DNA from 3 places in the Streptomyces sp. NPDC104313 genome. Region 1 is predicted to be linked to each of the others. Evidence: riboswitches for the same ligand, from Rfam matches in the RefSeq annotation. Region 1 holds a riboswitch; each other region holds the start of a gene.
The links. Region 1 has a riboswitch for cobalamin ahead of metE (5-methyltetrahydropteroyltriglutamate--homocysteine S-methyltransferase). Riboswitches for the same ligand answer to the same signal wherever they lie in the genome.

Region 1 (9,288 bases):
GAGCTGGCGCGGCAGACCGACGACGCGAAGCTCGCCGAGGCGTTCGCGCCGCTCGCCAAGACGCTGGCCGAGCAGGAGGAGACCATCGTCGCCGAGCTGATCGCGGTGCAGGGCTCCCCGGCCGGGATCGGCGGCTACTTCCAGCCCGACCCGGCCAAGGCGGAGGCTCTCATGCGCCCGTCCGCCACGTTCAACCAGGCCATCGCGACCCTCGGCTGACCTGATGTGAGGCGGATGCCTCAGCCGCTTCGCTCCGCCCCGGCGGGCCCTGTGCCCGCCGGGGCGGAGCGCGTTCTCGGGGCTGATGCGATCCCGGACCAATCCGCCGGTCCCGCCGCTCCGAATGACGACCGTGAGGATCACCCGAACAGCCCTGACCCGCGGCACGCCGGCCGCCCTGAGCGGACTGCTCGCGGGATTCGCCTCGCTGGCCTTCGCCGAGCTCGTCTCGGCGGCCGTCAGGCCCGAGGCGAGTCCCGTGACAGCGGTCGGCGGAGCGGCCATCGACCGGACGCCCGCCGGTGTGAAGGACTGGGCGATCCGGAACTTCGGCGAGGACGACAAGCTCGTCCTGCAACTCGGGATCGTCGTCACGCTCGCCCTCTTCGCCCTGACGGTCGGCCTGTTCGCCCTGCGGTACCGGCGGGCCGGCTCCGCAACGGTCCTGGTCTTCGGCGTGGTCGGCACGGCCGCCGCCGTCAGCAGGCCGGACTCCACGGGCCCGGTGGACGGTCTGCCGTCCCTGCTGGGGGCGGCCGTCGGGGCCGTACTGCTGTACGTCCTCATCGGCCGGCTCAGCGCTCCGCACCGGATCGCCGGCCAGGAGCAGCGATGCGAGCGGGCCGAGGTCAAGAGCGACGAGCCGGAGCCCGGGGCCGGTTGGGACCGGCGGGGCTTCGTGATCGCGGCCACCGCCGCGGCCGCCGCGTCCACGGCGGCGGGCGTCGTGGGCCGGACGCTGAACGGCCGCAGCAGCCAGAACGCCGTCGCCTCCCGTGAGGCCGTGACGCTGCCGTCGCCGGCCTCGCCCGCGAAACCGATTCCGGCGGGCGCACAGATGAGGGTCCGCGGTATCAGTCCCTTCACCACCCCGAACGACTCGTTCTACCGGGTGGACACCGCGCTGGTGATTCCCAAGGTCGACGCGGACTCCTGGCGGCTCCGCATCCACGGCAAGGGCGTACGGCAGGACCTGGAGTTCACTTACCAGGACCTGCTGGAACGCCCGTTGATCGAGCGGGAGATCACGCTCACCTGCGTCTCCAACGAGGTCGGCGGACCCTACGTCGGCCACGCCAGGTGGATCGGCGTCCGGCTCGCCGACCTGCTCAGGGAGGCCGGGGTGAAGCCGCCGTCCCGGCGCGGCCCGGCCGACCAGCTCGTCGCCCGCTCGGTGGACGGCATGACGCTCGGCACCCCCGTCGAGGACGTCATGGACGGCCGGGACGCGATGCTCGCGGTCGGGATGAACGGCGAACCGCTGCCCTTCGCCCACGGATTCCCCGTCCGTATGGTCGTCCCCGGCCTCTACGGGTACGTCTCGGCCTGCAAGTGGATCGAGGACATCGAGCTCACCACGTTCGACGACTACGACCCGTACTGGGTGAGGCGCGACTGGGCCCGTGAGGCCCCGATCAAGACCCAGTCCCGGATCGACACCCCCAAGCCCTTCGGGCGCCCGGAGGCAGGCACGGTCATGGTGGCCGGAGTGGCCTGGGCCCAGCACCGCGGTATCGAGAAGGTCGAGATCCGGGTGGACGAGGGCCCCTGGCGGCCGGCGCAGCTCGCCGAACAGGGCACCGTCGACACCTGGCGCCAGTGGTCCTACCCCTGGAAGGCCACCCCCGGAGGCCACACCCTGACCGTCCGGGCCACCGACCGCACCGGCGAGGTCCAGACGGAGAAGCGCACCAAGACCGTCCCCGACGGTGCGAGCGGCCGGCACTCCGTGGTGGTGACCGTCGACTGACTCCGCGGGCGCGGCCCCTCACCGGGTCCGTCCGGCAGCCCCCACACACTTTTCCTTTCGTGACGGTAAATCCCTTCTGTGCAACCAATTGAGGAGATCCATATGAACGCCCTTCGCCACCGCCGCGCTGCCGTCGCCGTCGTCGCCGCCGTGATGCTGCCCCTGTCGCTGGCCGCCTGCTCCGACGACAGCTCGGACAAGGCGTCCGACAGTTCGTCCGCCACGGAGTCGGCCCCCGAAGGCGCGGCCCCGGCCGACGGAGATAACGCTTCGGCCGACCAGCCCTTCGGTCCCGCCTGCGCGGGTGTTCCGGCAGAGGGCGCCGGGTCCTTCGACGGCATGGCCAAGGACCCGGTCGCCACGGCCGCGTCGAACAACAAGGACTTGTCCACCCTCGTCGCCGCCGTCAAGCAGGCCGGCCTGGTCGACACCCTCAACAACGCCGAGAACATCACGGTGTTCGCACCGACCAACGAGGCCTTCGCCAAGATCCCGAAGGCCGACCTGGACGCGGTCCTGGCCGACAAGGCGATGCTCACCAAGATCCTCACGTACCACGTCGTGGGTGAGAAGCTGACCCCGCAGCAGCTGGAGAGCGGCACCCACGACACCCTGGAGAAGAGCACCCTGAGCACCGCCGGCTCCGGTGAGTCGTACAAGGTCAACGACACCGCGAGCGTGGTCTGCGGCAATGTGCCCACCGCCAACGCCACGGTCCACATCGTGGACACCGTCCTGATGCCGAAGTAGTCACGGGCGCACCACCGCACACCGAAGGACCGCCCTGTCGCGGGAGGACGCGGCCAACCCCGAGGCCCTTCCCGCGGCGGGGCGCTTCGCCTTCACGGGCCGAAGACCCTCCTGAGCGCCGATGCCGGTCGTCGCGCGGCGGCCGACGTCCGGCACCCGGGGGAGTGGGCCCCGCGCCCGGCGCGGGGCCCTGCGGGGGGTGTCCCGGGGCGATCCTCAGGGCACCCGGGCCGTCCACTCCGGCGTTCCGAACTTGGTGCGTACCAGCTCCTCGGCGCGCGCCATTTCGTCGTCCGTCACGCTTCCCGCGGTGAGACCGTGACGCCCACGGAACGACTCGATCATGCGTTCGATAACGGCCTGGCGGGGGAGTCCCGTCTGCCGCCGCAGCGGGTCGACGCGCTTCTTCGCGGACGGGGTGCCCTTGTCGGACATCTTCTCCTTCCCGATCCGCAGCACCTCCAGCATCTTGTCGGCGTCGATGTCGTACGCCATGGTCACGTGGTGCAGCACGGCGCCAGGCCCGCCGTCCGGCCCGACCATCCGCTTCTGCGCGGCCCCGGCGATCTTGCCGACCTCGGTGGCGATGTCGTTGAGCGGCTGGTACCAGGCCTTGATGCCCATGTCGGCCAGGGCCTCGAGGACCCAGTCGTCCAGGTAGGCGTAACTGTCGGCGAACGACATTCCGGAGACCAGGGACTGCGGGACGGCCAGCGAATAGGTGATGGTGGAGCTCGGCTCGGCGAACATCGCGCCACCGCCGGAGATCCGGCGCACGACGTTGACGCCGTGCCGTTCGACGCCCGCCGGGTCCACCTCGTTGCGCAGTGACTGGAAGCTGCCGATGATCACGGCGGGGGAGTCCCACTCCCAGACCCGCAGCGTCGGCGGCCGCAGCCCCGCCGCGACCTCGGCGGTGATCACCTCGTCCAGTGCCATGTGCAGGGCGGGGGACTGCGGGGCCTCGTGAATCAGCTGCCAGTCGTAGTCGCTCCACTCCGTGGCCTGTGCGAGCGCCCTGCGCACGGTGACGGCGACCCCCTCCGCGCTGAGCCCGAGCATCACCGTGGAGTCGGGCAGCGCCGCCTCGATCCGGGCCGCGAGGGCGGCCGTGTCGGTGTTGGCCGGGGCGCCCTCCAACGCCGCGTCGATCGCGAGGATCGCCTCGTCGGGTTCGAGGAAGAAGTCCCCGGCGACACGCACGTTCCGCAACGCCCCGCCCTCCACATCCAGGTCCACCACGACCAGCTTGCCGCCGGGAACCTTGTACTCACCATGCACAGCCGTGCCTCCGCCCTCGGGTCCCGGCCCGTTGTGAGCCGGACACAAACGTCCACAAACGTCCACAACGCATGCGCGGGGCCGGTTCATCCCGACCGCCCCTGGCATGATCGGCCGACATGAGCGACGCACCCCGTCACATCCTCGTCATCGGCATGGGCGCCGGCGACCCCGACCACCTGACACTCGCCGCGGTGAAGGCCATGCGCCGGGCCGACGTCTTCTTCGTGCTGGGCAAGGGCAAGGAGAAGGACGCGCTGACCCGGCTGCGGCGGGACATCCTCGCCGAACACCTGACCGGCCCCTACCGCGTCGTCGAAGCCGAGGACCCGTGGCGGGACCGCACCCGGCAGGACGCCGGACGCTACGCCTCGGCGGTGCGCGACTGGCGCCACCGCCGCGCCGACATCTGCGAACGCCTGATCATCGAGGAGCTCGCACCGGGGCGGTGCGGAGCCTTCCTGGTGTGGGGCGACCCGTCCCTGTACGACAGCACTCTCGCGATCCTGGACGACATCCGCGGGCGGGGAACGGTGGAGTTCGAGTACGAGGTGATCCCCGGCATCAGCAGCGTCTCGGCCCTCGCCGCCCGGCACCGCGTCACCCTGAACCAGGTCGGCCGCCCCATCCACATCACCCCCGGCCGACGGCTCGCCCAGGGATTCCCCGAGGACTGCGACCTCGTCGTGATGCTCGACGGCCACGAGAGCTTCACGCAGCTGACGGGCAGGGGGTGGTGGATCCACTGGGGCGCCTACATCGGGACCCCGGACGAGATCCTGGTCGCCGGACCGCTCGACGAGGTGGCGGGCCGGATCGGCCGGCTGCGCGCGGAGGCCCGCGAACGGCACGGCTGGATCATGGACACGTATCTGCTGCGCCAGACGGACGACGCGGACGGAGCGAATGGCACGGATGGCACGGGTGGCACGCGTGGTGCGGCGCACCCGGGCGCTACGGGCGGCGCGGACCGTACGCACCGCTGAAAGGCCCGAGTCGAGGCGCGGGCGGCATCGGCCGCCGCACCTCGTCGTCGGACCTGTGGAGTGTCAGCCCCGGGACTCGTGCGCCCGGATCACACCGAGGCCGTGTCCCAGGCTGGGGCATTCGGCGGTCAGATCGCTGCCGCGCACCAGGTAGTTGTGCACGCGACCGTTCGTCGGCCGTTCGACGGCGCGATACAGATGGCCGTTCACGGTGATCGTCCAGTCGTCGCCGTCCTGGGCCCACCCGACTGTCTTCTTCATCTGGCGTTTTCCGTTTCCTCGATCGGCCTCGCCGCGGGTCGGCGGCCGTGTAGTGGGAAGAAGAACGGCTTGTGACGCTCGGTGGTTCCGCAGTTTCTGTGCCATTCGGTTACATCTGTGTCACTGTCACGCCCCGGGGGCGCGTTCGGCCTGACTGGTGGTCAGCATGCCGCTGACGAACAGCCGAACGGGCGGAGAACACGCGTGGCTCAGCGTGGTGTCCGCCGCGAGGGAGTCCGGCCCGGAGTCGGGAAGTGCGCCGGCCCGTGTCCCATGTCACCGTCCGAAGTGTGAACAACGGTGTGCGCGTGCCGGGCGTCCCCTTAGGCTGGCTGGTGCAGCTGGTTCGCCCTGTCCTCCAGGCAGGGCGTCGCAAGAGGGAACCCGGTGGAAATCCGGGACTGCCCCGCAGCGGTGAGTGGGAACGACCGCCGTCATACGCACTGGGCCCGGCAGGGTCTGGGAAGCGACGGCCATTAGGTGTCTGCCCCGGCAGACGTGCCCGCGAGTCCGAAGACCTGCCCGCTGCCCGCGCGCGACCGTTCGCGTGCGGAGATCTCGGTGACCTCGTGGGCGGGTCGGCGTAACCGTCAGGTGGACGGACACGGTTCGACGTGTCCCGGTGTCCGCCCGATGCGTCATCCCTTCGCGTCCGCGTCCCGTCCCGGGATCTGTCATGCAGACACGCTCGCGAAGGAGAGTCACGTGACAGCGAAGCCCGCAGCCGCGGCAGCACGGGCCACCGTGTACGGCTACCCCCGTCAGGGGCAGAACCGTGAACTGAAGAAGGCCATCGAGGGCTACTGGAAGGGCCGCGTCGACGCGGACGCCCTCCGGGAGACCGCCGCCGAGCTGCGTCGGAGGACCTGGCAGCAGCTCGCCGAGGCCGGCGTCCACTCCGTGCCGACCGGTGATTTCTCCTACTACGACCACGTCCTGGACACCAGCGTCATGGTCGGCGCCGTCCCCGGGCGGCACCGCGAAGCGGTCGACGCCGACGCCCTCGACGGCTACTTCGCCATGGCCCGCGGCACACAGGACGTCGCCCCGCTGGAGATGACGAAGTGGTTCGACACCAACTACCACTACCTCGTACCTGAGTTGGAGCCGGACACGGTGTTCGCCGCCGACTCCGCCAAGCAGGTCGCGGAGTTCAAGGAGGCGCTGGCCCTCGGTCTGACGCCCCGACCGGTGCTCGTCGGTCCCGTCACCTATCTCCTGCTGGCCAAGGCGGCCCCCGGGGCACCGGCGGACTTCGAACCGCTGACCCTGCTGGACCGGCTGCTTCCGGTGTACGCGGAGGTCCTCGCCGATCTGCGTGCGGCGGGTGCGCAGTGGGTGCAACTGGACGAGCCCACCCTCGTGCAGGACCGGACCCCGGCCGAACTGAACGCCGCCGCCCGCGCCTACCGTGAGCTCGGCGGACTCACCGACCGGCCCAAGCTGCTGGTCGCCTCCTACTTCGGGCGGCTCGGCGAGGCGCTGGCGGTCCTGGCGAAGGCTCCCGTCGACGGGCTGGCCCTCGACTTCACCGAGTCCGGCGCGGGGAACCTCGACGACCTCGCGGCGGCCGGCGGACTGCCCGGCAAGCGCCTGGTCGCCGGTGTCGTGAACGGCCGCAACATCTGGATCAACGACTACGAGAAGTCGCTTGCCACCCTCGGTACCCTCCTCGGCCTCGCCGGCCGGGTCGACGTCTCCGCCTCCTGCTCCCTGCTGCACGTCCCGCTGGACGCCGCCGCCGAGCACGACATCGACCCGCAGATCGCCCGCTGGCTCGCCTTCGCCAAGCAGAAGACCGAGGAGATCGTCGTCCTGGCCCGCGGTCTGGGCGGCGGCACCGACGCCATTACGGCCGAACTCGCCGCCAACCGCGCTGCTCTGGCCTCCCGCGCCGGCGCCGCGCTCACCCGCGACCCGGCCGTCCGCGCCCGCACGGCAGCCGTCACCGAGGCGGACGGCCGCCGCTCCCAGCCGTACCCGGAGCGCTCCGCCGCCCAGCGCGCCCACCTCGGGCTGCCGCTGCTGCCGACGACCACCATCGGCTCGTTCCCGCAGACCGCCGAACTGCGTGCCGCGCGTGCCGACCTGCGTGCGGGGCGGATCGACGGGGCCGGGTACGAGGAACGCATCAAGGACGAGATCCGCGAGGTCCTCTCCTTCCAGGAGAAGGCCGGGCTCGACGTCCTGGTGCACGGCGAGCCCGAACGCAACGACATGGTCCAGTACTTCGCCGAGCAGCTCACCGGCTACCTCGCCACCCAGCACGGCTGGGTGCAGTCCTACGGCACTCGGTATGTCAGGCCGCCGGTCCTCGCGGGCGACATCTCGCGCCCCGGGCCGATGACGGTGCGCTGGACCACGTACGCGCAGTCGCTGACCGCACGCCCCGTCAAGGGCATGCTCACCGGCCCGGTCACCATGCTCGCCTGGTCCTTCGTCCGTGACGACCAGCCGCTCGGCGACACCGCTCGCCAGGTGGCCCTCGCCCTGCGCGACGAGGTCGACGACCTTGAGGCGAGCGGCACTTCGATCATCCAGGTCGATGAGCCCGCGCTGCGCGAGACGCTGCCGCTGCGGGCCGTCGAGCACGCCGCGTACCTGGAGTGGGCGACGGAGTCCTTCCGGCTCGCCACCTCCGGGGTGCGGCCGGACACCCAGATCCACACCCACATGTGCTACGCGGAGTTCGGCGACATCGTCCAGGCCATCGACGATCTCGACGCCGACGTCATCAGCCTGGAGGCGGCCCGCTCCCATATGCAGGTCGCCCGTGAGCTGGCCGCCCACGGCTATCCCCGCGAGGCCGGACCGGGCGTCTACGACATCCACTCCCCGCGCGTCCCCGGCGCCGAAGAGGCGGCGGCCCTGCTGCGCGAGGGGCTTGAGGCCATCCCGGCGGCACGGCTGTGGGTGAATCCCGATTGCGGCCTGAAGACCCGTGGCTGGCCCGAGACCCGGGCCTCCCTGGAGAACCTGGTCGCCGCCGCGCGGGAGATCCGCGCGGAGCTGTCCACCGAGGCGGAGTGATCCGGGCCCGGTGCGGGAGCGAGCGCCGCTCCCGCACCGGGCCCTGCCCGTACGGCTCCGGGAATGTCCGAGCCCGCTGATAGCGTGCCGGTTCCGGGTCGAAGATCACGAAAGGGCTCTCCGCGTGCGGGAAGTGACGTGTCATGAGGTGGGTGCTCAGCGCCTGGGCGACGCGCTGAGCGGTATCAGCGGGCGCACCATGGGGCGATGGCACAAGATGCGTTACGACGACCCGTCCCCCGAGCGGTTGCGCGAGTCGGCCGACGAGCTGCTCGACCACGTGGCCGCCCGTGCCGCGGAGGGTGCCGCGCTCGATGACGCGGCGCGTTCGGCGTTGCGGACGGCGGCGGAGTGCCACCTGGGGGAGATGAGCGTCGGCTGCTTCCCCGACGGTGACCAGGAGATCTTCTTCCCGCTCATCGGTGAGACGCTCAGCAGCGAGGACATAGCCTTCGGCGATGCCGTCGGCTCCGGGGGAGGGCGGGCCCCATCGGCCGGGACCTGGCTCGACGCGTTCGCGGTCTGTCTGGTCAGCGGGCTTGTTCGGGACTGGCAGCGGGTGATCGGACTGCTGCTGCGGGACGACTACGCGCCCGCGATCCACGACGGCGTGCCGTACTCCAAGCTCGACTCGGTGTCGGACCCGGCGGACCTCGCCGCGATGGACGCGCTGTGCCCCTATCTGGCCGAAGCCGAAGGGCATCAGCCCCGGCACTGGCCCACCGTTCCCCTGCGCAGGCCAGACGCCGCCGAACTCGCCTCAGCAGCGGCGAACTTGGACACCATCGGCGTTCAGACGCCGGATAGTCGACTGCTTCGCGTGCTCCTTGATGACGATCAGGCCGCATTCGAGGAGGCGTTGGCCTCCCGGCTCGTCGACCATCGCGAGAGCATGGGCCCCGACCCCGCGCCCCGGACCCTGCTGCCGCTCCACGCCCTCGCCCTGGCCGCGCTGGCGGTGCAGGCGCACGGGTGGGAACTCGGCGTCCGCTCCGGCTATCTGCCGCCCGA
Region 2 (9,288 bases), on a different contig from region 1:
TGGAGCCGACCGTGTCGCAGGAGTTCCGGGGCAGCGGGCGGCTGATGTACTGCGCCTGCCCGCCGTCCCGGTGCGGCGGCACGACCATGCGGCGGGCCAGCGTGTTGGCCGCCTGCTGGCCGTACTCCTGCCGGATCAGGTGCAGACACGCGTCGATCCCGGCGGCGGTGCCCGCCGAAGTGATCACCGGGCCCTCGTCCACGTACAGCACGTCCGGCTCCACGATCGCCTTCGGGAAGCGCCGGGACAGCTCCGCCGCGTGCCGCCAGTGCGTGGTGCAGCGGCGCCCGTCCAGCAGGCCCGCCGCCCCGAGGACGTACGCCCCGGAACAGACGCTCAGCACCCGCGCCCCGCGCTCCACGGCCCGGCGCAGCGCGTCGAGGACCTCCTCGGGATACTCCCGCCACATGAAGTGGCTGCCCGCCGGCACGGCGATGAGGTCGGCCTCCTCCAGCCGCTCCAGGCCGTGTGGCGTGGTGATGGTGAAGCCCGCGTGGGTGTTCAGGACGGGGCCCTCGGCGGAGACCACGGCGAAATCGTGCACCGGCAGCCCCTCTTCGCTGCGGTCCAGGCCGAACACCTCGCAGAGCACGCCGAGTTCGAAGGGGTGGACCTCGGCCAGCAGCAGGACGGCGACGTTTTTCAGCATGGAGCCAGTGTGGCAGGAATTTGATGCTGAGTGGCAGTGCTGCCACTGACCGAATCCTGCCGGGCGGACGAAGGTGGAGCCATGAACCTCTTCCTGGACTACCTCGTCGTGACCGCCCTCTTCACCTTCGTCACTCTCCCGGCCGCTGTCGGATTCGTCCGCGAGCGCCGTATCGACCGCCAGCTCCGCGACGCGGAACGGAGGGAGGCGGCGCGTACGGAAACGCATAGCGCCGCACGCCCCTATAAGGTCACGCGGCGCTCTTACCCGAAGGGTTGGGCGAAGGCCTAGGAGAGCGCCTTGCCGGTCCGGCTACGGCCCGGACCGGCAGCCCCGGTGGGGGCTCTTGCCCGGCGCCGCTTCTCTTGGGCGGGGTCAGCTTCCGTCCTCGTCCCGGTACTCGGGGAACAGGTGGGGGTGCTGGCGGGCGAGGACCAGCGTGATCGCTTCGCCGGTGGGGTCCGTGATGTCCCAGCTGTGTGCGGAAGAGTGTGAGGCGAAGAGTTCGCAGGCTTCGTTACGGGTGCCGTGCGCGGGGCACCAGGGGAGCGAGGTGAGCCCGGCGAGCCCGGAGCCCTTCCACCGGACCCGGACGGCGCTTCCGGGCCGTCCGCCTTCGTCCCGGAGCATCGCGGCGTGCTGGTCGTCATGCTCCTCGCCGAGTTCGCAGAGGACGTGCCCGGCTTCGGGGCGGTGTCCGGCCGGCGACAGGGCGATGAGATGGTCCGGAGGCGGGAGAAGGGCGACGGCGGTGCACTGGTTCACGGTTGGGGCCGCTCCCGTGGATCGCCGGAGACGTCGTCGCTGCTGAGCGGTCCGGCGATGAGGTCCCCAAGGGGGTCGGTGACGTCCCAGGAGTGCCCTGTGGTGTGGTCGTTGAAGAACGAGCACCGTAAGAGGGCGTCGGTGTCGAGGTTGCGGAGGGCGGCGGGGCACCAGGGCTCGGCCTGGATGTGGTGGGTGCGGTCGGTGTCGGTGCCGGTCCAGAAGAACCAGAGGGCGGGCCGGTCGGGTTCGTCGGCGGCGCCGAGGAGTGCGGCGTGATCGGTGAGGGTGTCATGTTCACCGAGCTCGCACAGGACGTAGTGGTCGAGGGTGAAGTCGTCGGGCGGGGTGCCGGGTCCGCCAGCCATGGTGACGAGGGCGACGGTCACCTCGCCGAGAGGAATCCGGGTCACGGCAGTGCATTGCAGCACGTGAGGTCTCTTCTGTGTGGGGGGCTACGGGCGGTCGGCCGGGAAGGTGCGCCATCCGGCGAGGGTGAGGCTGAGCCCGACGGCGGGATCGAGGACGTTGAACTGGAAGGGGAAGCCCGCTTCCAGGGTTCGTATCGCGTCGTCCTGGTGGTGCTGGTCGGTGGCCCAGAACCGCAGCCCTTCGGGAGCGTCGGAGCCGTGGAAGAGGACGGGCCGTACGTCGCCGGGTGACTCGTCCCGTACGGCGCTCCCGTGCCCGTTGGCGAGGCGGAGGGCCTGCCGGCGGAGCCAGAGGAGGGCCAGCCGCCGGTTGTGTACGGTGACTCCGCCGAGCGAGGCGAACCGCTGCCCGGTGGTCAGGGTGACCTCGGCGGCGTAACTCGCGCGCATCACGCGGCACGCTCGTGGGCGCCCCACCGGATCAGGGCCTTCAGCTGTTCGGCCGCCGCCTCGATCTCCGCCACGACGACGGTGCGGGCCGGGTGCCGGGTGAGTGCCCACAGGAGCCGGGGGAGGCGGAGCCGTGGACGGACTTCGGCGGCCCCCAGGGCGAGGACGAGCCGAACCCACAACCGGGCGAGGGGGCGCGGGGTCACAGCACCTCACCCCGACTGCGGGCGTTGGCCCGTGCGGTACGGGCGCGGAGCTGCTCTATGGGGAGGGCGGGGCGTACGTGCCGGGGTTCGACCTCCCACTCGATACCGCCGCCGACGGGGCGGAGGGACCAGTAGAGGCCGGCGGTCCCTCGGAACTCGCCGACGCGGTTGTTGCGGCTGGTGTCCACCAGGAGCGCACCCGCGGTGGGTAGCAGCGACTCCATTTCCACTCGCACTTGTTCCCTTCTCTACGTGGGTATGTCGATCGCCGGTACAAGATCGGGCACGGGGCCGCCGGCGACCGTACTCGTAGCACGGCCCTTCGCGGCCCGGTGCCCGGTCAGCCTTGGGGTGCTGTCACGTCCGGTGGAACGTGGTCAGGCGTTCTTGTACTCGGTGCCGTCCGCCGTGGCGAACTGATTCGTTCCGAGGGTCACGGCGACGACCTGACGGACGCTCGGATCTGAGCGCTGTCTTGGCTTGGCCAGGCGACCTGTCACCGGAACTCCCTTGCGGGGTGGTCGCCTTGCGTGATGAACAGTCAACCCGCAGTAGGGGTGTGGCGGTACGGTGGCAGGGAGGCCATGCGGTATCACGGGTATCACGGGGGCGGGAATGACCATGAGCGCACCGAACCAGCGGTTGCGGGATCTCATCTCCGAGTCGGGTCTCACCTATGAAGCACTCGCCAAGGCCGTCCGGCGGGTCGCTGCCGAGTGCGGCGTCGAGTTGGCCACGAACAAGGGCATGATCCGGCACTGGCTCAACGGTGTCGTACCGCAGGAGACGACCGCTCGGTTCTTGGCCGCTGCCCTGTCCCGGCACCTCGGCCGTCTGCTCACGTCGGCCGACCTAGGTCTGCCGAGCCCGGATGTGGCAGAGGATGACACCATGGGCCTGTCCCTCGGGGCGGACCCGATCGATGCCCTGGTGCCGATGTGGAAGGCCGAATTGGACCGGCGAACCTTCCTGACCAGCTCCGCCTACTCCGTGGCCGCTTCCGCACTGCCTCTCGACTACGTGCAGGAGGTGGCCGACAGGTCGGCTGCCGCTCGCACCGGACACATCGTCGGAATGGCCGAGGTGCGTGCGGTGAGGGACATGGTGAGGATGTTTTCCGAGATGGACGAACGCCACGGCGGTCGGCACGGGCGCTCCGCCCTTGTCCAGTACCTCCGCGACGACGTCGCACCGCTGTGCCGTGCCCGCTTCCACAACGAGGAGATGCGTCGGTACATGCTCTCCGCCGCCAGCCGGGGTGTGCACCTCCTGGGCTGGAAGTCCTACGACGCGGGACAACAGGGACTCGCCCAGCGCTACTACCTTCAGTCCTACGCACTGGCTGTTGAGTCCGGCATCACCGGGCAAGACGGGTTCATCATGCGAACCATGGCCATGCAGGGTTTGAAGCTTCACCGCCCCGAGCACTGTCAGGGCCTCGCGGAAACCGGACTGAACCGAGCCAAGGGCAAGGTCGACAACGCGACCATGGCTCTGTTCCGTGTCGTCCACGCCCACACCCTCGCCAAGAGCGGGCAACGGCGAGCCGCTGTCGTCGAGGCCGACCGCGCTCGCGAACTCCTCGCCGCTGACAAGGGCGACGAGACTCCCTTCTGGGCTCTGGCCTGGGGACCACCCGCCGCCTCCGTCTACTCCCGGACGGCCAAGGTGCACGAGACGCTGGGGGATTTCAGCGCCGCTGCGGGCCAGTACGCCCGGGCGGCGACCGCCCGCCCCGCCACGACCTATGCGCGGATCGTCTCGCTCGACCTCGTGGCCGGCGCGGAGATGCAGCTCAAGCGCGGCCGAATCGAGGAGGCGTGTGAGACTTGGAACCGGGCCATCGACCATATGGATGGCGTGCAGTCGATGCGTACACGCAAAGCTGTCAAGAACATGCGCAAGGACCTCGCGCGGTTCCGTGCTCGCGGGGTGCGCTGTGCGGCGGAACTCGATGAGCGCGCGCTCGACTTCCTCGGGCGATGAGTAAAAGCTCGACGGGCGCTGCAGGCACGCCGAGCGAGATAGGAAAGCTCTTGTGGTGAGGATGTCACTCACCGGACATCCTCACCACAAGAGCTGAGCCGAGGCCTAGAAGTCGTCGTCGAACCCGACCGAGCCCTCCACCGCCACCTGGTAGGCGGACGGGCGGCGCTCGAAGAAGTTCGTCAGCTCCTGGACGCCCTGGAGCTCCATGAAGGAGAACGGGTTCTCCGACCCGTACACCGTCGGGAAGCCGAGGCGGGCGAGCCGCTGGTCGGCGACGCACTCCAGGTACTGGCGCATCGAATCGGTGTTCATGCCCGGCAGGCCCTCGCCGCACAGGTCGCGGCCGAACTGCAGCTCCGCCTCGACCGCTTCCCTCAGCATGTCGGTGACCTGCTGCTCCAGCGCGTCGTCGAAGAGCTCCGGCTCCTCCTTGCGGACGGTGTCCACGACCTCGAACGCGAAGTTCATGTGCATCGTCTCGTCACGGAACACCCAGTTGGTGCCCGTGGCGAGACCGTGCAGCAGACCGCGCGAGCGGAACCAGTACACGTAGGCGAACGCGCCGTAGAAGAACAGCCCCTCGATGCAGGCCGCGAAGCAGATCAGGTTCAGCAGGAAGCGGCGGCGGTCGGCCTTCGTCTCCAGCCGGTCGATCTTCTCGACCGAGTCCATCCACCTGAAGCAGAACTGCGCCTTCTCACGGATCGAGGGGATCTCCTCGACCGCGTCGAACGCGGCGGCCCGGTCGTCCGGGTCGGGCAGATAGGTGTCCAGCAGCGTCAGATAGAACTGGACGTGCACGGCCTCCTCGAAGAGCTGCCGCGACAGATACAGCCGCGCCTCGGGGGAGTTGATGTGCTTGTACAGCGTCAGCACGAGGTTGTTGGAGACGATCGAGTCACCGGTCGCGAAGAACGCCACCAGCCGGCCGATCATGTGCTGCTCGCCCGGCGACAGCTTGGCGAGGTCGGAGACGTCCGAGTGGAGGTCGACCTCCTCCACCGTCCAGGTGTTCTTGATCGCGTCCCGGTAGCGCTCGTAGAAGTCCGGGTAGCGCATGGGACGCAGGGTCAGTTCGAAGCCCGGGTCGAGTAGATTCTTGTTGTCGTTCGTGCTCATTACTGGCAGGCCTCGCAGGACTCGGGGTTTTCCAGGGAGCAGGCGATGGCGTCCGCGTCGGGAGCCGACGCCTGCTGTACGGGAATGGGGGCGGCGGCCGACGCCTGGCCGGACGCGGCACGGGCGATCCGGGTCGCTGGGCGCGAGCGCAGGTAGTACGTCGTCTTCAGCCCCTGCTTCCAGGCGTACGCGTACATCGAGGAGAGCTTGCCGATCGTCGGCGTCTCCAGGAACAGGTTGAGCGACTGGCTCTGGTCGAGGAACGGCGTACGGGCCGCCGCCATGTCGATCAGGCCGCGCTGCGGGATCTCCCACGCGGTGCGGTACAGCGCCCGCACGTCCTCGGGGATCCAGGCGAAGCCCTGCACGGAGCCGCTCGCCTCCCGCAGCGCCTCACGGGTGCGGGCGTCCCACACGCCGAGCTTCTTCAGCTCGTCCACCAGATAGGCGTTCACCTGGAGGAACTCACCGCTGAGCGTCTCGCGCTTGAACAGGTTGGAGACCTGCGGCTCGATGCACTCGTACACCCCGGCGATCGAGGCGATCGTGGCGGTCGGCGCGATGGCCAGCAGCAGCGAGTTGCGCATCCCGGTCTTCGCGACCCGGGCGCGCAGGGCGTCCCAGCGCTCCGGCCAGTTCAGCTCGGTGTCGTAGTGGTCGGGGTGCAGCACCCCGCGCGCGGCCCGGGTCTCGGACCAGGCCGGCAGCGGACCCGACCGCTCCGCGAGGTCGCAGGACGCCTCGTACGCGGCGAGCATGATCCGCTCGGAGATCTTCGTGGAGAGCGCGCGGGCCTCGGGGGAGTCGAAGGGCAGGCGCAGCTGGAAGAAGACGTCCTGGAGGCCCATGGCGCCCAGGCCCACCGGCCGCCAGCGGGAGTTGGAGCGCCCGGCCTGCTCGGTCGGGTAGAAGTTGATGTCGACGACCCGGTCCAGGAAGGTCACGGCGGTCCGCACCGTGGCGTCCAGCCGCTCCCAGTCGATCGCACCGTCCGCGACGAACGCGCCCAGGTTGACCGAGCCCAGGTTGCAGACGGCCGTCTCGCCGTCGTCGGTGACTTCGAGGATCTCGGTGCACAGGTTCGAGGAGTGCACGACCCGGCCCGGCTCGGCGGTCTGGTTCGCGGTCCGGTTGGAGGCGTCCTTGAACGTCATCCAGCCCTGGCCGGTCTGCGCGAGGGTCCGCATCATCCGGCCGTACAGCTCACGCGCCGGAATCGTCCTGCGGGCCAGGCCCTTGGCCTCGGCCGCCCGGTAGACGGCGTCGAACGCGTCGCCCCACAGGTCGACCAGTTCGGGCACATCGGCGGGGGAGAACAGCGACCACTCGGTGTCCGCGTCGACCCGGCGCATGAACTCGTCCGGGATCCAGTGCGCCAGATTGAGGTTGTGCGTACGCCGCTGGTCCTCACCGGTGTTGTCGCGGAGCTCCAGGAACTCCTCGATGTCCGCGTGCCAGGTCTCCAGGTAGACCGCCGCCGCGCCCTTGCGCCGGCCACCCTGGTTCACCGCCGCGACGGAGGCGTCCAGCGTCTTGAGGAACGGCACGATGCCGTTGGAGTGCCCGTTGGTGCCCCGGATCAGCGAACCCCGGGCACGGATGCGGGAGTACGACAGACCGATGCCGCCCGCGTGCTTGGAGAGCCGCGCCACCTGGTGGTAGCGGTCGTAGATCGAGTCCAGCTCGTCCTTCGGCGAGTCCAGCAGATAGCAGGAGGACATCTGCGGGTGCCGGGTGCCGGAGTTGAAGAGCGTGGGGGAGGAGGGGAGGTAGTCCAGCCGGCTCATCAGCCCGTAGAGCGCGACGACCTCCGCAAGCGCCCGCGCCGACTCGTCCTCGGCGAGGCCCGCGGCCACGCGCAGCATGAAGTGCTGCGGGGTCTCGATGACCTGCCGGGTGATCGGGTGCCGCAGCAGGTAGCGGCTGTGCAGCGTCCGCAGACCGAAGTAGCCGAAGCGGTCGTCGGCGCCGTCCGCCATGGCCCGGTCGACGAGCTGGTCGAGCGCGGCCGAGTGGAGCGTGACGAACGCGGCGGTGCGCTCCGCGATCAGGCCCTCGCGGTGGCCCACGGCGACCGAGGCGGAGAAGGACGTCGCGCCCTGGCCCGTGGCCTCGTCCGCGATCGTGCGGGTCAGCAGCCGGGCGGCCAGCCGGGAGTACGCCGGGTCCTCGGAGATGAGCCCCGCGGCGGCCTCGGTGGCCAGCGAGCGCAGCTCCGCCTCGTCGGAGCGGGCGTTGCGTCCGCGCAGCGCGGCGGCGGCGACCCGTCCGGGGTCGGTGTCGGGAAGATCGACGGTGAGGTCGGTCAGGGTCCGCAGCAAAGCGGTCCCGGGTCCGTCGTTCGGGGCCTTCCCGGCCGTGGTCGACACCGGGGACACCGGGGGCACTGTGGATTCGGTGGCTGAAACCGGATCGGCGGGCGCGATGGTCACTGGGCTTTCCCTCGCTCGGCAGGGGCCGGCGGAAGGCGGGGAAGCCGGGCAGCGCGAAACCCGGGGCAGGGCAGCACAGCTGACGGCGTCCACCGGCCTATCCGCGAGGCCCGGACGTCTGGCGTCCGGTTCGGTCGAGCCGGACGCGCTGTCGACAGGTCTTCGGACTTGCGGGTGTGCAAAAGCACACCGATCACACCGTTGCGGGACAGTTCCGGATTCGCACCGGATTCCCCTGCGGCGACAGCGAGGTCGAGCATACATGTGGGGGCCGCCGGATGATGAGGCCCCCACATGTTGTGTCGCGACGATTTCCTGTGCGCCTCAGGAGGGCGCCCCCAGCGCCAGCCGGAAGGCCATGAGCCGCAGCCCCGGCACCGGTTCCCCGTCCCTCTCAGGGGACCGTACGAAGCCGAGCCGACGGTAGATCCTATGGGCTCCGAGCATGACCGGCCGCTGTCCGGGGGCCTCGCCGGGGCCGGGGCTGCCGCCGGGGCCGGGGCAGGCGTCACGGTCGGAAGGAGGGGCCGGAACCGGGGCGATCGGGCGCGGCGTCATGGGCACATCCCTTCGTACGGTGAGGGCTCCGGGCATCGGGAGAACGAGCGGTTCCCGGGCGCGTCCGAGGACGCGAAAAGGGGCCGCCGCGCCCCTGAGAGGGGTGCGGCGGCCCGATCCGGCCGACGGCGCTCAGCAGCAGCGGAAGCCCTCGCGGGGATCCGCCTCGCGGGCGTCCGTGCGGCTGCGTTCGAAGGCGCGACGGGTCATCACCGGTGAGTCCGGATCGTGGGCCCTCGCGTGCGCCACATAGCGGTCGTACGTGGACTCGCCGGTCAGCTCACGGACATACCAGCGGATCCGTCCGGCCACCCGTCGTACGTCCGCGACCGTCATGTCCGGCTCCCCGTCTCCGACGCGTCCTTGCGGATGCCGCCCTCCGGGCCGACTCCGGCGGCGGCCAGTTCGGCCTTCTCCTCCTTGGTCGCGAAGAGCGAGGCCGGGGCGACGAGCTTGGATTCGACGTACGGCGTCTCGTGGAGCTTGACGCTCTCCGGGTCGCGGATCGCCTTGTAGCAGACCCGCCCGGCGTCCACGAGCACCACGATGATGAGGAGCGCGAAGAGCGCGCTCAGCACCCCGTCGACGGTGGAGTTGGTGACGACGGTCCGCATGTCGTCCATGTTCTTCGCGGGGGCCAGTACCTCGCCCGCGTCGATGCCCGCCTGGTACTTGTCGCGCTGGGCGAAGAAGCCGATCTTGACGTCGTCGGAGAAGATCTTCTGCCAGCTCGCGGTGAGGGTGACCGC
Region 3 (9,288 bases), on a different contig from region 1:
GTTGGCGTCGAGGTAGAACACCTTGTTGACGACCGTCTCGACCAGCTCGACATCGTGGGAGATCACGACGAAGCCGCCGCGGTAGGACTTGAGGTAGTCGCGCAGCCAGACGACGGAGTCGGCGTCGAGGTGGTTGGTCGGCTCGTCCAGGAGCAGGGTGTCGGCGTCCGAGAAGAGGATCCTGGCCAGCTCCACGCGGCGGCGCTGACCGCCGGAGAGCGTGTGCAGGGGCTGGCCGAGGACCCGGTCGGGCAGGCTGAGCGCGGCGGCGATGGTGGCGGCCTCGGCCTCGGCGGCGTACCCGCCCTTGGTGAGGAACTCCGTCTCCAGGCGCTCGTACTTCTTCATCGCCTTCTCGCGGGTGGCGCCCTGCCCGTTCGCCATCCGCTCCTCGTTCTCGCGCATCTTGCGCAGGATCGTGTCGAGACCGCGGGCGGAGAGGATGCGGTCGCGGGCGAGGATGTCCAGGTCGCCGGTGCGGGGGTCCTGCGGGAGGTAGCCCACCTCGCCGGACTTGGTGATGGTGCCCCCGGCGGGGGTGCCCTCGCCGGCGAGGCACTTGGTGAGAGTGGTCTTGCCCGCTCCGTTGCGGCCGACGAGGCCGATGCGGTCGCCCTTGGCGATACGGAAGGAAGCGGATTCGATGAGGATGCGGGCGCCGGCGCGCAGCTCGATGCCGGAAGCGGTGATCACGGAAAGACTCCAGGGCAGTGTGGACGGCGGAGGGACGAGGGCGGAGGTCTCTCGACGCCGCTAATGCACATGGAGAAAAGCCATACGGCCCATTCTACTGGCGGTGCGCAACTTCTTTGTCCGCGCCCCTGTCGGGACAAACCGTCCGATACTTGGCACAGGCGGCATCACTGGAGTGATGGCCCTGATCCCGCGCCCGCTCTTCCGCGTCACCGGAGGAGAGGCCCGATCTGCCGGGCCTCTTCGCCGGTGACGCGGCCCCGCGGCGACCGGGCCTGCGGACGGAGTCCGGCTCCGGTGCGGTCCGTTCGCCCGGGCGGACGCCGTGGCGCACGAGTACGGCCACCGCGTACGGAACCGGATGGGGACGCCGGGCGCTCGCAGGACGGGCGGCCGGGCTTCACGCGGCGCCCCGGGGTCGCCCGGGGCCCGGGCTCAGGCTCCTCCGGTGTGCACCTGGAAGGCGGCCCGGCGGACCGCCTTGGCCAGGGCCGGGTCCGGGTGGGCCGCGGCCAGGGCGACCAGGACCTGGACGGTGCGCGGATGACCGACGGCTCTGACCTCGTCGAGCAGGGCCGGGACGGTGCCCTGGACGGCGGAGTCGAGGTGGCGGACCAGCAGCCCGGTCTCGCCGTGGTCGGCGACGGCCGCCGCGGTGTCGACCCAGAGCCAGGTGGCCTCCTCGCGGCTGAGGACGTCCTGGGCGTCATCCGGGTCGTTGCCCTCGTACTCGGCGAGCCAGAGCAGCGCGTAGGGCCGCAGCGAGGGTTCGCGGAGCACGGCGCGGACCTCGGGTTCGGCGGGGGCGCCGACGACCCTCAGCGCCTCGAAGGCCAGTCCGCGCAGCAGCGCGTCCTCGCCCCGGGCGACGGCCAGCAGTTCGGCGACGGCGCTGCCGACGGTGCGGGCGGCGAGCCAGGCGCGGTATTCGTCGCGGGCCGGGCCGGGGGTGAGCCGGGCGCAGCCGAGGAGCATGTCGGCGGCGGACTGCTCGATGTTCCCGGCCGGGCTCTGGGCCGCGACGCAGATCTGCTCCAGCTTGACCCAGACCGCCCAGTTGCCGAGCGGGGTGAGGGTGGCGTGCCCTTTGCCGAGCGTCAGCGCCCCGACGGCGGCGAGGCCCTCCAGGGCCCAGTCGAGCAGCAGGGCGTTGAGGCCGGCGCTCCGGGCGGGTCCGGCGCCGCTTTCGGCCGCCCGCGCCCCGGCGGGGCTCTCCGCCGGGGCGGCGGGCCCGGTTCTGCCGGGCCCCAGGGGCACTTCGCAGCGCTCCTCCTGGAGTTCGGCGACGCGCTGCCCGAGGAGGTCCAGCAGGGCGGGGACGGTGACGGGACCCGCGGAGAGCTGGAGGAGGGAGAGCACCTGGGGCACGGCCTCGACGGCTTCGGCGACCGCGCCCGCCTCGATGTCCGCGGGTGCGGCGTGGACGAGCGACCAGGCATCGAAGAGCGCCACCCAGCCGCGCAGGACGGCGGAGTCGTCCCGGTCCCAGGCGCGCAGTCGCCAGCCGGGACGGGCGGTGTCGCCGTGCAGTTCGATCAGTCCGGCCAGCCGGGCCCGGTCCCAACCGGCGCGGACCTGCGCCGGGGAGAGTTCCAGAGTGGTGGCCGCCCGTTCGAGGGCGTGGGCCGCGAGCGGGGCGGCGGTGCCCGGCCCCGGCGGGCCGGCCGCCCAGTGGGCGATGCGTACGGCGTCGGCGAGCACCGCCCTGGCCTGGCGTGCCAGTTCCGTCCGGGGCGGGGTGCCCTCGGGGGGCCGGGGAGCCGGCCTGGTACGCCGGGTCGTCACGGCCTTGCGGGCGGTAGCGAGGGGTCGCGGGCGGACAAGTCGCAGCCTGGAGTCGCGCGGAGTACGGGACGTCACGGGAGCAGTCTTGCTCCTGACGGCCCGAAAGCCCAAACGGAAGGCGTTTCGCCGGTACGGGAAAGGTTCCCCCGGTGCGATGGCAAGCGGGAGAGTTCACCCCATCGGCTCACATCAGGGGCGTGAGGAAGCGTCGCAGGGTCTCCTCGTAGCGGACCTGATCGGCGTTCCACATCGACGCATGTGGAGCCTGCGGTACGGCGTGGAGGCTGACCAGGTCCGGGCGGCGGGCGGCGAGCTCGCGGGAGGCGCCCCAGGGGGCGATCGTGTCGTCCGGGCCGTGCAGGATCAGGGTCGGGGTGCGCAGGGAGGCCGGCGCCGAGGTCTCCAGCACCGGGGCGGCGTTCATCCCGGTCCTGCCCTGGGCGGCGCGCACGGCGAGCGGCAGCAGGGCGGCCGGGACACCGCGGGCCGCGGCCAGGGCGCGCAGGGTGACCGCCCAGTCCAGCACCGGGGAGTCGAGGACGAGGCCGCTGATCCGGTCGCGGAGCGGGGACTCGACCGCGGCGTACAGAGCCATGGTGGCGCCGGTGGACCAGCCGTGGACGATCACGTTCCGGGCCCCGTGGCGCAGGGCCCAGCGGAGAGCGGCGTCGAGGTCGCGCCACTCGGAGGCGCCGAAGTGGCCGAGGCCGTCCGCGGGGCGGGGGGCTCCGGGGTCGCCCCGGTAGGCGAGGTCGAGCACGGGGAGGCGCTGTCCGTGCAGGAACCCCATCAGGTTCATGGGGTGGGTCCGGGTGGTGCCGAGGCCGTGCACGGTGATCACCCAGGTGTCGCGGGCGCCGGGGACGTACCAGGCGGGCAGGGTTCCCAGCTCACCGGGGATCTCGACCTCCTGGTGGTCCAGCCCGGGGCCGCCGCTCGGGTCACCCCCGTACAGCGCGGGGGTGAGCCGGACTTTCACGCCCGGTTCGAGGAGCCCCTGGCCGACGCTCTCCAGTCTGCGGACGACGGTGTCGGCAGCTTGGGAGGCCCCTTCGACGACGGGCCCGACGACCGCGTGGACGCCGGATCCGGACAGACCGTAGATGCCGGGCCGGAGCGCCGAGAAGGACCGGGTCAGGGTGACCTGTCCGGCCGCCGTGGCGTGCACGGTGAGTCTGCGGTCGGCGGGGAGGGGACGTCCGGGCGCCGCTTTGAGGGCGACGTCGCTGGCGTACCGGCCGGCCGCGACCGCTGTCGCACCGACGCCGAGGATCGTGGTGACGGCCGTTGCCGTCGCGGTTACCGGGCGCACCGCTTCAGTGTCGTGGGGCGGGAGGCGGGCTGCCAGCGGACGGGCCCGTCCGGGGCGGGCGCGGGTCGGGGTTGGTCGGGGCCGTCCGGGGCCGACACGAGCCGTCGTCGGGCCGTCCGGGGCCGGGACCGGGGGTCGGGGCCGGGGTCCGGGGCCAGGGGTCGGGGCCAGGGGTCGGGCCCCGGATGGTTCGCGAGGGCGCCGGGGGGCAGGCGCGGAACGCGGGCGCGGCTCAGCCGGACTGGCCGTATCCCTTGAGCGCTTCCGTCACCTCGTCCAGCTGGGCCGCGTCGAGCAGGGACGGGGTGCGGCCGGGCACGGAGCTCGCGGTGAGCCAGAGACGGCAGAGCCACTCCAGTTGGGCGGTGCGCTCGTAGGCCTGGTCGAGCGTGTCGCCGTAGGTGACGGTGCCGTGGTTGGCCAGCAGACAGCCGGTGCGGTCCCGAAGGGCCCCGAGCATGGCTTCGGCCAGTTCCGGGGTGCCGTAGCGGGCGTAGGCGGCGGTGCGGACGGGGCCGCCGAGGATGGCGGCCGCGTAGTGGACGAGCGGCACCTCGGTGACGAGCGTGGAGACGGCGGTGGCGTGCACGGCGTGGGTGTGGACCACGGCGGCGGCGTCGGCGGAGCGGTAGACGGCCAGGTGGAGGGGGAGTTCGCTGGTCGGCGCGAGGTCGCCGAGGACCTGGCGGCCTTCCAGGTCGACGCCGACCGCGTCCTGGGGGCCGAGCCGGTCGTAGGGCACCCCGCTGGGCGTGACCAGGACCAGGTCGCCGACGCGGGCCGACACATTGCCCGAGGTGCCGACGACCAGTCCGTCCGCCGCGCTGCGGCGGGCTGTGTCGACGACACCCCGCCAGGCCTGGCGGACGGATTCCGGGTGCTGCTCGCTCATGGGGCGAGCGTAGGGGGCGGAAGGCGCAACCGGAACATCACATGGGAGGTGACGGGGATCTCTTCCGGGTGCCGAACAGCCGTTCAAAATGTTCGCCGAATCGCGGCAAAAGGCCGCCAACGCCGCACCTCAGAGGCATCACACAGACCCTCCCGCACACAAGCGGAGTCAACACGCTCCGCTTGGAGTCACCGCAACGCCCTGCCCAGTTCACCTTCCGTTCATCCAGGTTGCCTACGGTCCACATGCCACTGACGTCGAACGATTGCCTGGGTAAATGGAACACATCACGCTGCTGCTTGCGATTGTGGTCGTGACAGCTCTCGTGTTCGATTTCACGAACGGTTTCCACGACACCGCCAACGCGATGGCGACGACCATCTCGACCGGCGCTCTGAAGCCCAAGACAGCGGTGGCGATGTCCGCCGTACTCAACCTGATCGGCGCGTTCCTGTCGGTGGAGGTCGCCAAGACGATCTCCGGCGGGATTGTCAACGAGGACGGCATCAGAACCGAGGTCATCTTCGCGGCGCTCGTCGGCGCCATCCTGTGGAACCTCCTGACCTGGCTGCTGGGCCTGCCGTCCAGCTCCTCCCACGCCCTGTTCGGCGGACTGATCGGCGCCGCCGTCATGTCGGCCGGCTGGTCCTCGATCAACGGCGGCACCGTCGTCACCAAGGTGCTGCTGCCCGCGATCGCGGCTCCCCTGGTGGCCGGTATCGCCGCGATGCTGGCCACGCGACTGACGTACCGGATCAACCGGAAGGTCACCGACCCGAACCAGCTCAAGTCGACCGCCAAGGGCTACCGGGCCGGGCAGATCGCCTCCGCCGGTCTCGTCTCGCTCGCCCACGGCACCAATGACGCCCAGAAGACGATGGGCATCATCACCCTGGCGCTGGTCACCAGCGGTGTCCTGGCCCCCGGCTCCAACCCGCCCATGTGGGTCATCGTCTCCGCCGGTGTGGCCATCGCGCTCGGCACCTACCTCGGCGGCTGGCGCATCATCCGCACCATGGGCAGGGGTCTGACCGACCTCCAGCCGCCGCAGGGCTTCGCCGCCCAGACCAGTGCGGCGACCGTCATCCTGGCCTCCTCGCACCTCGGCTTCTCGCTCTCCACCACGCAGTCCTGCTCCGGTGCCGTGATGGGCGCGGGCCTCGGCCGCAAGGGCGGTGTGGTCCGCTGGTCCACCGCCACCCGGATGTTCGTCGCCTGGGGCCTCACGCTCCCGGCCGCGGGCCTGATCGGCGCGGGCGCCGAGTTCCTGACCAAGCAGGGACCCTGGGGCATCGCTGTGACCGCGGTCCTCCTGGTGGGCGGTTCCTTCGCCATCTGGCTGGCCTCGCGCCGCCAGCCGGTCGACCACACCAATGTCAACGACACGGGCGACGACGAGCCCCAGGGCGTCGTCACCACCGCCATCGCCGCGGTCCAGCCGCCACCCGTCGGAGGCCCGGCCTCCGACCTCACGACCACCATTCCGGCCCCGGTGCCCGACGACCCGGCCCGGCCGTCGGCCAAGGTGTAAGGACAGATCCGCATGAAAATCGACTGGGCAGCTCTCGCCGCCGTCTTCGGTGTCAGTCTTGTGGTCACCATCGCGCTGGTCGGCCTCTTCACCGTGGGCATCGTCGCCCTCTCCAAGCAGTCCGCCACGGCCGGAAGCAGCGGCTCCGGCGGATCGGTCGCCCTGGCGCGCACCGGCGCGTACGCCTGCTTCGGGCTGTGCGTTGCTGCGGTCTCGTACGGGATCTACCTGATCGTCGCCTGACCCCGATCCCCGCACGCCTGACCGCGTACACCTTCGGGCCGGACACACCCTCGTGTGTCCGGCCCGACGTGCGTCCGCACACCGTGCAGCCCCGCAGGTCAACAGCGAGTTGACGGTTGTTCGCGGGGCGTGGTGGACTGCCGGAGCCATTTACGGCGACAGCAGAGGAAGCCGGTGCGAATCCGGCGCGGTCCCGCCACTGTCACCGGGGAGCGCTCCCCCACACCGGACGTCACGGCTCGCGACACGCGGGCTGGAAGGCCGGGGGAACCGCGGATCCGGAAGCCAGGAGACTCTCGTCGCCGGTCACGTCGAACCAGGGCGCGGACCCTGAGTGAGGACCTACGCCATGCCCGGCCGCCGTGTGCCGCTTCCTGTGCCCCCTACGACAGGCCCTGGTGCCGGAACTCCTCTCCCCGCGACGGGCTGAGTCGTGCGTGCCGACCGCGTCTTCGCGTACGGCGCCACGGCCGGGCTGATCGCCGACGCCCTGCTCGGCGATCCCCGTCGGGGCCACCCCGTCGCCGGATTCGGCCGCGCCGCCGCGCGGGCCGAATCCCGCCTGTGGCGTGACGACCGGGGCGCGGGCGCCCTGCACACCCTCGTGTGCGCCGGGGGCGCCGCGGGGGTCGCCGCGCTGGCCGCCCGCGCCACCCGGGGACGCCCCGCGCTTGCCGTCGCGCTGACCGCCGCCACCACCTGGTCCGTCGTCGGGGTGACCTCGCTGGGGCGGGAGGCCCGCGCCATCGGCGGCGCCCTGGCCGCCGGGGACCTGGACGTGGCACGGGAGCGGCTGCCGCACCTGTGCGGGCGCGATCCGCACTCCCTGGACGGTCCGGGCATCGCCCGCGCGGTCGTCGAGTCGGTCGCCGAGAACACCTCGGACGCCGTCGTCGGCGCGCTGGTGTGGGGGGCGATCGGCGGGGTGCCGGGGCTCGTCGGCTTCCGGGCCGTGAACACGCTCGACGCGATGGTCGGCCACAAGTCGCCCCGCTACCGTCGCTACGGCTGGGCCTCGGCCCGCCTGGACGACCTCACGGGGTGGCCCGGCGCCCGCCTGACGGCCGCGCTGGCCGTGGCGGCGGGCGGGCGGCCCCGGGAGGCCGTACGCGCCTGGAGGGCGGACGCGGGGCGTCACCCGAGCCCGAACGCGGGGCCGGTGGAGGCCGCGTTCGCGGGAGCGCTCGGCGTACGGCTGGGCGGGACCCTGGCGTACGCGGGGCGCGTCGAGCACCGACCGGTGCTGAACGGGGAGTCCGGGCGGGACGTGCGGGGCGCGGACATCGAACGCGCGGTACGGCTGTCGCGCCGGGTGAGCACACTGGCCCTCGGTGTGTGCGTGGCGGGGCGGCTGATCGCGGGCCTGCTGGTCGCGGGGCGGGAGCGGAGACGGTCATGAACGGTCCGGCACGGAACGCGGTACGGCAACGGGAACGGGAGCGGGTATGAGCGGCGGGCTGCTGGTCGCGGGGACCACATCGGACGCGGGCAAGAGCGTCGTCACGGCGGGCATCTGCCGCTGGCTGGCGCGCCGGGGTGTGGCGGTCGCCCCTTTCAAGGCCCAGAACATGTCCCTGAACTCCTTCGTGACCCGGGAGGGCGCGGAGATCGGCCGGGCCCAGGCGATGCAGGCGCAGGCCGCCCGGGTGGAGCCGACGGCCCTGATGAACCCGGTGCTGCTGAAGCCCGGCAGCGACCGGTCCAGCCAGGTGGTCCTGATGGGGAAGCCGGTCGGCGAGATGAGTGCCCGGGGGTACCACGGGGGCCGTCAGGAGGCACTGCTCGGGACGGTGACGGACTGCCTGGAGCAGCTGCGTGCCACGTACGACGCGGTCATCTGCGAAGGGGCCGGGTCCCCGGCCGAGATCAATCTGCGGCGCACGGACATCGTGAACATGGGGATCGCGCGGGCCTCGAGATTCCCCGTCCTGGTGGTCGGGGACATCGACCGGGGCGGGGTCTTCGCGTCGTTCTTCGGGACGACGGCGCTGCTGGACCCCGAGGACCAGGCGCTGGTCGCGGGGTATCTGGTGAACAAGTTCCGGGGCGATGTCTCGCTGCTGGAGCCGGGCCTGGACATGCTGTACGAGCTGACCGGGCGGCGAACGTACGGGGTGCTGCCCTTCGCCCACGGGCTCGGTATCGACGAGGAGGACGGCCTGCGGGTGTCCTTGCGGGGTGCGGTGCGGGAGTCGGTCGTGACGCCCCCGTACGGCGAGGACGTGCTGCGGGTGGCGGTCTGCGCGGTGCCGCTGATGTCGAACTTCACGGACGTGGACGCGCTGGCCGCCGAACCGGGCGTCGTCGTGCGGTTCGTGGACCGGGCGGAGGAGCTGGCCGACGCGGACCTGGTGATCGTGCCCGGGACGCGCGGCACGGTGAGGGCGCTGGCCTGGCTGCGCGAGCGGGGCCTCGCGGACGCGCTGCTGCGGCGGGCGGCGGAGGGCCGGCCGGTGCTGGGGATCTGCGGCGGGTTCCAGGTGCTCGGCGAGCGGATCGAGGACGAGGTGGAGTCGCGGGCGGGCATCGTGGACGGGCTCGGGCTGCTGCCGGTGCGCATCCGCTTCGACCGGGACAAGACGCTGGCGCGGCCGGTCGGTTCGGCGCTGGGCGAGCCGGTGGAGGGGTACGAGATCCACCACGGGGTGGCCGATGTGCGGGGCGGGGAGCCGTTCCTCGACGGATGCCGGGTGGGGGCGGTGTGGGGGACGCACTGGCACGGGTCGCTGGAGAGCGACGCGTTCCGGCGGCGGTTCCTGGTGGAGGTGGCCCGAGCCGCCGGGCGGCGGTTCGTGCCGGCGCCGGACACGAGTTTCGGGGAGTTGCGGGAGG

Region 2: linked by a shared signal. The riboswitch ahead of ACZ60Q_RS17455 (ribonucleoside-diphosphate reductase subunit alpha) and the one ahead of metE (5-methyltetrahydropteroyltriglutamate--homocysteine S-methyltransferase) in region 1 are both predicted to bind cobalamin.
Region 3: linked by a shared signal. The riboswitch ahead of ACZ60Q_RS32515 (cobalamin biosynthesis protein) and the one ahead of metE (5-methyltetrahydropteroyltriglutamate--homocysteine S-methyltransferase) in region 1 are both predicted to bind cobalamin.

The regions. Positions count from the first base shown of each region.
Region 1 covers NZ_JBVJMW010000002.1:200,503-209,790, reverse strand. Annotated here, with positions in the region: gene ACZ60Q_RS04870 (NADP-dependent isocitrate dehydrogenase) at 1-219, shown strand, start outside; gene ACZ60Q_RS04865 (sulfite oxidase) at 344-1,969, shown strand; gene ACZ60Q_RS04860 (fasciclin domain-containing protein) at 2,072-2,719, shown strand; gene ACZ60Q_RS04855 (lipoate--protein ligase family protein) at 2,936-4,000, opposite strand; gene cobF (precorrin-6A synthase (deacetylating)) at 4,120-4,986, shown strand; gene ACZ60Q_RS04845 (hypothetical protein) at 5,050-5,247, opposite strand; cobalamin riboswitch at 5,573-5,787, shown strand; gene metE (5-methyltetrahydropteroyltriglutamate--homocysteine S-methyltransferase) at 5,953-8,277, shown strand; gene ACZ60Q_RS04835 (immunity 49 family protein) at 8,402-9,288, shown strand, end outside.
Region 2 covers NZ_JBVJMW010000006.1:384,547-393,834, forward strand. Annotated here, with positions in the region: gene ACZ60Q_RS17410 (GlxA family transcriptional regulator) at 1-649, opposite strand, end outside; gene ACZ60Q_RS17415 (hypothetical protein) at 731-940, shown strand; gene ACZ60Q_RS17420 (hypothetical protein) at 1,025-1,414, opposite strand; gene ACZ60Q_RS17425 (hypothetical protein) at 1,411-1,827, opposite strand; gene ACZ60Q_RS17430 (hypothetical protein) at 1,870-2,235, opposite strand; gene ACZ60Q_RS17435 (hypothetical protein) at 2,235-2,441, opposite strand; gene ACZ60Q_RS17440 (hypothetical protein) at 2,438-2,665, opposite strand; gene ACZ60Q_RS17445 (hypothetical protein) at 3,063-4,427, shown strand; gene ACZ60Q_RS17450 (ribonucleotide-diphosphate reductase subunit beta) at 4,533-5,549, opposite strand; gene ACZ60Q_RS17455 (ribonucleoside-diphosphate reductase subunit alpha) at 5,549-7,981, opposite strand; cobalamin riboswitch at 8,118-8,241, opposite strand; partial or broken gene ACZ60Q_RS17460 (GNAT family N-acetyltransferase) at 8,306-8,437, opposite strand; gene ACZ60Q_RS17465 (YbdD/YjiX family protein) at 8,672-8,875, opposite strand; gene ACZ60Q_RS17470 (carbon starvation CstA family protein) at 8,872-9,288, opposite strand, start outside.
Region 3 covers NZ_JBVJMW010000020.1:53,084-62,371, forward strand. Annotated here, with positions in the region: gene ACZ60Q_RS32485 (ABC-F family ATP-binding cassette domain-containing protein) at 1-693, opposite strand, end outside; gene ACZ60Q_RS32490 (hypothetical protein) at 1,129-2,478, opposite strand; gene ACZ60Q_RS32495 (alpha/beta hydrolase) at 2,663-3,790, opposite strand; gene ACZ60Q_RS32500 (class II aldolase/adducin family protein) at 4,023-4,682, opposite strand; gene ACZ60Q_RS32505 (inorganic phosphate transporter) at 4,960-6,213, shown strand; gene ACZ60Q_RS32510 (hypothetical protein) at 6,226-6,456, shown strand; cobalamin riboswitch at 6,622-6,751, shown strand; gene ACZ60Q_RS32515 (cobalamin biosynthesis protein) at 6,890-7,855, shown strand; gene ACZ60Q_RS32520 (cobyric acid synthase) at 7,902-9,288, shown strand, end outside.